3 regions of the Pseudoalteromonas sp. H103 genome follow, and region 3 is predicted to be linked to each of the others. Evidence: predicted binding sites of a transcription regulator. Region 3 holds the regulator's gene; each other region holds the start of a gene.
The links. The regulator sigma-54, encoded in region 3, starts transcription at its own class of promoters, with help from an activator protein. The targets are predictions, from matches to a motif close to GTTGGCACGNNNNTNGNNT.
Positions count from the first base shown of each region.

Region 1: a site for sigma-54 is predicted at 1,236-1,254, ahead of ATS74_RS15880 (diacylglycerol kinase family protein). Genes of this name have one in related genera too.
Region 2: a site for sigma-54 is predicted at 1,424-1,442, ahead of ATS74_RS11490 (EF-hand domain-containing protein). Genes of this name have one in related genera too.

Region 1 is NZ_LOFG01000018.1:57,719-59,995, reverse strand. It holds gene ATS74_RS15890 (anti-sigma factor) at 1-449, opposite strand, end outside; gene ATS74_RS15885 (sigma-70 family RNA polymerase sigma factor) at 446-970, opposite strand; gene ATS74_RS15880 (diacylglycerol kinase family protein) at 1,309-2,277, shown strand, end outside.
Region 2 is NZ_LOFG01000015.1:362,755-365,031, forward strand. It holds gene xthA (exodeoxyribonuclease III) at 1-587, opposite strand, end outside; gene ATS74_RS11485 (hypothetical protein) at 828-1,259, shown strand; gene ATS74_RS11490 (EF-hand domain-containing protein) at 1,482-2,003, shown strand; gene scpB (SMC-Scp complex subunit ScpB) at 2,153-2,277, shown strand, end outside.
Region 3 is NZ_LOFG01000001.1:71,595-73,871, forward strand. It holds gene ATS74_RS00380 (PTS sugar transporter subunit IIA) at 1-259, opposite strand, end outside; gene hpf (ribosome hibernation promoting factor) at 264-551, opposite strand; gene ATS74_RS00390 (RNA polymerase factor sigma-54) at 578-2,077, opposite strand; gene lptB (LPS export ABC transporter ATP-binding protein) at 2,147-2,277, opposite strand, start outside.

The sequences.
Region 1 (2,277 bases), on a different contig from region 3:
CTGCTGGCTTTAATAGCAAGCCCTTGTGCATTAACATCAATAAACCAAAGCGATTGTTTATCTTGGTTCTGTACCAAGGCAATTTGCTCAGTTTGCTTAACACTTGTCGTAGGTTGAATAACCAAAAAGGCTAAAATAATACATGCGGCTGTTGCTACAAAAGACCACGTACGCCAAATTGAAGGCTTAGTATGTACTACCGTTTTGCTAGACTGAGGTTTATTTTCAATCCGCTGCATTATTTGCACCCATACTTCGTCGTTAGGTATCTTTGGTGTAATGGCACTGGCTAAATTATTTAAATTTTGCTCCCACATGCTGGTGGCTTCACGTGCTTTATTAGAGGTAAGCAGTAAACGTTGAAAACGTTTACGTGCTAATCCTCTTAATGTACCTAGTACATACTGCCCTGCAAGTGAGTCAAGTAACTCTGGTTTGTCATAGTTCATAATGTTAAACACCTTTGTAGCTGTAACAGCCCACGCCTTATCCAACTTTTAACTGTGCCTAGCGGTGTTTCTATATGATCCACTAATTCACTATGGCTCAGCCCTTTGTAATAGGCTAAATGAATAGCCTGCTTTTGTTGCGGCTCAAGTTGCTCTATACAATTAACGAGTTTTGTTTCTTCATCGTAATTTATATCAATACTTTGCGTATCATATTCATCGTCGCTTAACGATTGCTCTTTGCGAACTTTGTGATAGCGCAGCGAATCGAGGCTGCGATACCTTACAATGCTTATCATCCAACTTATAACCGTCCCCTTTGAGGCATTATAATCTGATGCGTTGTGCCAAATTTTAATAAAAGCATCTTGTAATGCCTCTTCTGCATGAGCTCTATTGGTTAACATATTTAAACTAATCGCAAACAGTTTGCCGCTAGTTAGCTGGTATAAACTCGAAAAAGCATTTTTGTCTCCTTGTGCTGTTGCGCACAAAAGAGGGAGTAATTCGTCATTGTCCATAGGGTTCCTATTTTTCTTATTATCAGTGAGTAAACGATTAAAGGTGGGAATTGGATGCAAAAATTATTATTGCTTTATAGATTAGCTCCTTTATACGTGAGTACAAGGATTAAACGATCATAGTTAAATTATTAACATTTGAGAATAATTTATCTATAACTGTGTAAAAAATGCATAAGCTCGTTGTTCAGGAGAACTGTATTTTATTTATATTCTTATTAATCAGCTTGTTACGATTTTAAAGATGTATATTTTAAAGGGTTTTGATGGCGCGATATTTGCAAATGTACAAGTAGTAACGTTTAAAAAAACGAATAATATTATAAAAAGGAGAAGTTATGTGGGCTGCAATTAGTTATTCACTATTAGCGCTACTACTTATTTTTGTCGGATGGGAAGTGAGCTCTGTTTATTTTGCTATTGTTTTTTATTGGACCGCGCTTTCACTTTTGCTTGTAAGCGCTGCCTATATTTTTAATGCCGCTAAAATTTTCAGAAAAAGAGAAAATGGAGTCATCCCATTTTATATACGCTGGGCATTTGTACCATTTTTATTTGGAGTACAAATTTATAATGCCTGGTCGCGTAAGCACGATAAAGTACCGCCTATTCAGCAAATTAACGATAACTTATTTTTAGCCTGTCGCTTATTCCCCTCAGATATAGACACGTTAAAAGACAACGGTATTACAGCTATTTTGGATGTAACGTGTGAGTTTGATGGACTTGAATGGAGTTCAACGCAAGAGAACATTAATTACTTAAACATTCCGGTGCTCGATCATAGTATTCCTACTCATTCACAGTTAAATCAGGCCATTAACTGGATACATAACCATATCAAAGAAGACCGTCGGGTAGTTGTGCATTGTGCACTGGGTCGTGGAAGGTCTGTATTTGTTATGGCTGCTTATTTACTTAGCCAAAACAAAAATGCTGATGTGCATGAAGTACTTGCGCAAATTAAAGAAACGCGTGAAACCGCTAACTTAAATAAACATCAACTACGTCATTTAGCCAAACGTCATAAAAAAGGTGAATTGGTTATCAAAAATAAAGCAGTGTTAATTGCTAATCCTGTATCGGGTACGCGCTTATGGCAGGAAAAAGAGCATTTAATAGTTGCTCGTTTGTCAGCCTATTACGATTTAAAAGTACTTACTACATCAAAAGAAGTAAACGGCGTTGAGCTTGCTAAACAAGCAATAAAACATAACCCAGATATTGTGATTGCCTGTGGTGGTGATGGTACCGTTACAGAAGTTGCCAGTGTACTTATTAATACAAAATTTAAACTTGGGATAATA
Region 2 (2,277 bases), on a different contig from region 3:
AAGCCCCAATTTAATAATGTTGCTAACCACTCACGCTCTTCTGGTTGGAAAGAACATTTACCTGTTTTTAACCAGCGCTTAGCGTTTGCATCACCAATGCCAATATCTAGGTCGGTAGGGGAGATGTTTATGTCGCCCATTACAATTACGTCTTGCTCTGGTGTGTGGTTAGTTTCAAGGTGGGTCATTAAATCTTTGTAAAACTGGCGTTTATAAGGAAATTTAGTTTCGTGATTAATGTTATCGCCTTGTGGGAAATAACCATTCATAACGGTTAGGTCGCGGCCATTATCTTGTTCAACGGTTACGCTTATCATACGTTTTTGTGATTCATCAGTATCTGTTGCAAACCCGTTTAAAACCGATTTAGGTTCTTTTTTGCATAACATAGCTACACCGTAATGTGCTTTTTGACCATGAAAATAAACGTGGTATCCCATTTTTTGAACATCTTCTAATGGGAATGCTTCGTCATGAACTTTAATTTCTTGCAAGCCAATAACGTCTGGTTGATGTTTATCTATTATTGCTTGTAATTGATGAAGGCGGGCACGCAGACCATTGATATTGAAAGAAATCACTTTCATAAAATTTACCTTAAAATTGGTTCTATTTAGTGGCATAAATTGTATCAGTAAATACGCTTACATAACATGACTGAATTGAGTTAATAGCTGCACAAATGTTGATCAAATGATGGCTAAAGTTTAAACATTGTAAATGCATTATTAATTAATTAAATAAATAAAAAATTCAATTGATATTAACTATTTTGAATATATAATGCGCAAAAATTACTTGTTTAGCTCGTTCAAATAGGATCTCTCATGAAAACACAACTACTTTTAGCTACCGCTTTATTTGCATCTGCAACTGTTTGTGCACAAAGCAACACTTACTTCAGCCAAGACAACAAACTTGAGTCTAAATTATGTGTATTAAGTGCTAACGAAGGCTTTAGCGTTGCCCGTAAAGAAGCTGCGCAACATGGCGTTTATTTATCTCGTTTTTCTAAGAGTATTTTGTGTAACGGTGAAGACATTCGTGATATCGCTAAAAAAGCGACGGCAAGTACTTCATCAGTAGATAAAGTAGAAGTATTTGCTAAAGATGCACACCAAGAAACACAGTTATGTATGACTGCACTTAAAAAAGGTTTAGCACCAGTACGTCAAAAGATTGGTAACTTAAACTCTTTAAAATGTAATGGTCAAAACGTAACTGAGTTTGTTAAGCGTTACCAAAACGCTGCAATTTAATTTTAAGCTAAAAATTATCTTTTAGAAAATGCCTGGTTTTAACCGGGTATTTTTTTGCAAAAATTACAAGGTAGGCTGCAATCATTGCAAAGCTAAGTAATTGATTAGAGTATATAAAATAAGCTAAAAACTACTAACCAATTGATAGTTAGAGTGTTATTTATATTGGCATCGGACTTGTATTAGTTAAAGTGACATTTACTAACTACAAGGATACGTCTTATGAAAAAGTTAACACTAGCAACAACTATTTTAGCATCTTTGAGCTTAGCGGCTTGTGCATCAAACCAAGGTTTAGAAAAAATCGATAGCGATTTTGCAAGCTTAGATAACGACAGTGATGGTTATATTTCAAAAGTAGAAGCAGATGATGACAGCATCTGGGGCCATTTTTCAAATATTGATACCAACATGGATAATGAAATCAGTCGTAAAGAATTTAACGCTTACATGCAATTAAATACCGGTAAGGTAGCCACTGACAGTGAAGTTAGTGAGTCAGCATTTAAAGCTAAAATAGCAAAGTTTGATAAAATCGAAAATGATTTTAGAAGCTTAGATAACGATAAAAATGGTTATATTTCAGTAGAAGAAGCTGACGATGATGATATTTCGAACCATTTTGGATACATGGATGGTAATAACGATAAGCGCATCAGCAAAGGTGAGTTTAAAGGTTATATTAAAAAATACGGTAAAGCGGTAGCTGAAGATGATGCTCTTAAGGTATTGAGACACAGCTAATATTACCTAAATTAGTTAATAAAAACAGCCAGCATTAATTGCTGGCTTTTTTGTGCATTTAATTTAGATAAAAGGCAGATATATTTTCCACCTTTTATGATGTTCTGTCATAATAGATGGCTGTGTATTTTAAAAGGCTGAGCAAAATTATGGCGGGTCGTCGAATTAGTGATGAGCAATTAATTGAGATCATTGAAGCGGCTATATTTGTCGCAGACAAACCAGTTAGTAAGCGCCATTTAAAAGACACAGTACTTGCTGATTTAGCTATATC
Region 3 (2,277 bases):
CGGCTGTCTCGCTTACAAGCACTATTGCTAATGGCTCTTCTGCGCCACTCATTCTTCCATGAGGAATTGCAATACCACGGCCTATGCCTGTGCTACCAAGCTTCTCTCTATTCATTAGAGCACACAAAATATCTTGCTGAGAAAGATAAGGAAGCTTTTCATGAGCGAGTTCGCTAATAAACTCTAAAATTCTTTTTTTGCTATTAAAAAGGACCGCAGCTTTGCTGCAGTCCTGGCATATAAGTGAGCTTAATTTCATCATATTAATGTCGAGCAAGCTTCTCTTTGTGTTTAATAACTTGACGATCGAGCTTGTCAATCAACGAGTCTATGGCAGCATACATGTCTTGATGTTCGGTAGATGCAAATAACTCTGCACCACTTACATGGATTGTAGCTTCAGCTTTTTGGTTAAGTTTTTCTACATCGAGAATGACATGAACATTGTTTATATGATCAGAATGCCTTTCTAGCTTTGCAAATTTATTATTTACGTAGTCTCTTAATGAATCAGTAACATCTACATGACGACCAGTTAAGTTTAGTTGCATAAGCGTTTTCCTCTTTGTTTTGCGTCTTATATCAAACTCTTTCGTTGATTAGACGGTGGAATAGCCAGAGATTCGCGGTATTTTGCGATTGTGCGTCTAGCTACTTTAATTCCTTGCTCAGCCAATATATCCGCAATTTTACTATCACTCAATGGTTTTGCTGAGTTTTCTGCGGCAATCAGTTTTTTAATCAAAGCACGTATTGCTGTAGATGAACACTCACCACCATTTTCGGTGCTTACGTGGCTTGAGAAAAAGTATTTAAGCTCAAATATACCACGTGGCGTGTGCATATACTTTTGAGTAGTTACACGCGAAATAGTCGACTCGTGCATTTCTACCATTTCAGCAACATCGTTTAAAACCATAGGTTTCATGGCTTCTGGACCGTGTTCAAAAAAGCCCTGTTGTTGCTTAACAATACAATTAGTTACTTTTAGTAGTGTGTCGTTTCTACTCTCTAGGCTCTTTATAAACCATTTAGCTTCTTGTAAATGAGAGCGAATAAATTGACTGTCACCACTAGATTTAACTGTTCGTGACATAGCTGCATATTGGCTATTAACACGTATCTTAGGCATGCTATCTGGGTTTAGCTCAACTACCCAACGGCCTTTTATTTTTTTAACTGATACATCGGGGATCACATACTCTGATTCTTCCCTTACAATAGTATCTGCTGGCTTAGGGTTTAGAGTGTGAATTAACGTCATTACTTCTTTAAGCTCGTCTTCTTTGAGCTTAGTTTTCTTCATTAATGTACGATAGTCGCGAGCCGCTAATAGGTCAATATGATCGGTTAAAATCATCTTTGTTTCATTGATAAAAGGCGTATCTTTATCAAACTGATTTAGCTGAATACACAAACACTCTTGTAAGCTACGAGCTGCTATACCCACCGGATCAAACAACTGAATACGTTTTAAAACGGCTTCTATTTCATCAAGTTCAACTTCGCCTTCGTCGTCGTTCTCTTGATTAAAGCTTTCTAAAATATCTTCACAGCTTAGCGTTAATATACCTGAGTCATCGACTGCTTCAACAATCGCTATTGCAATTGCTTCATCAGTAGGGCTAAACGGCGTGAGCTGTAATTGCCACATTAGGTATTCGTGAAGAGTTTCGGTTGAAGCACCTTGATAAATAGACTCATCTTCTGGCATAGGGCCTGATGATGAAGCAGGAGCTGCGCTCATGTACTCATCCCAGCTTACATCCATAGCCATTTCGTCACTTACGGTGTCTTTAGTAAGTGCTTCACCACTGTCTTGCTCGTACTCGCTTGGTTTTTCGTCGGCATTAGCACTTACGGTTAATTCATCGTTATCTGCTTTTTGCTCGTTTTTGCCAGCTGATTCTTCCGTGTAATCTTGTTCATCTACTTCTAGAAGCGGATTGCTATCAAGCGCTTCTTGTATTTCTTGCTGGAGATCCAATGTACTGAGTTGCAACAAACGAATTGCTTGTTGCAGTTGTGGAGTCATTGTAAGTTGCTGGCCCATGCGCAGCTGTAATGATTGCCTCATGTATCTCTAACAATCCTTTTATGTTGTTATAATTAATACTAGCAGATGCTTAAAGACATGGCGTAAATGTTACAGCCTAAATTGCTCGCCTAAATAAACATCGCGTACCGTTTTGTCATTTAATACGTGCTCTGGTGTACCAGAAGCGATTAACTCTCCATGAGAAACAATGTAGGCTTTTTCACAAACATCAAGGGTTT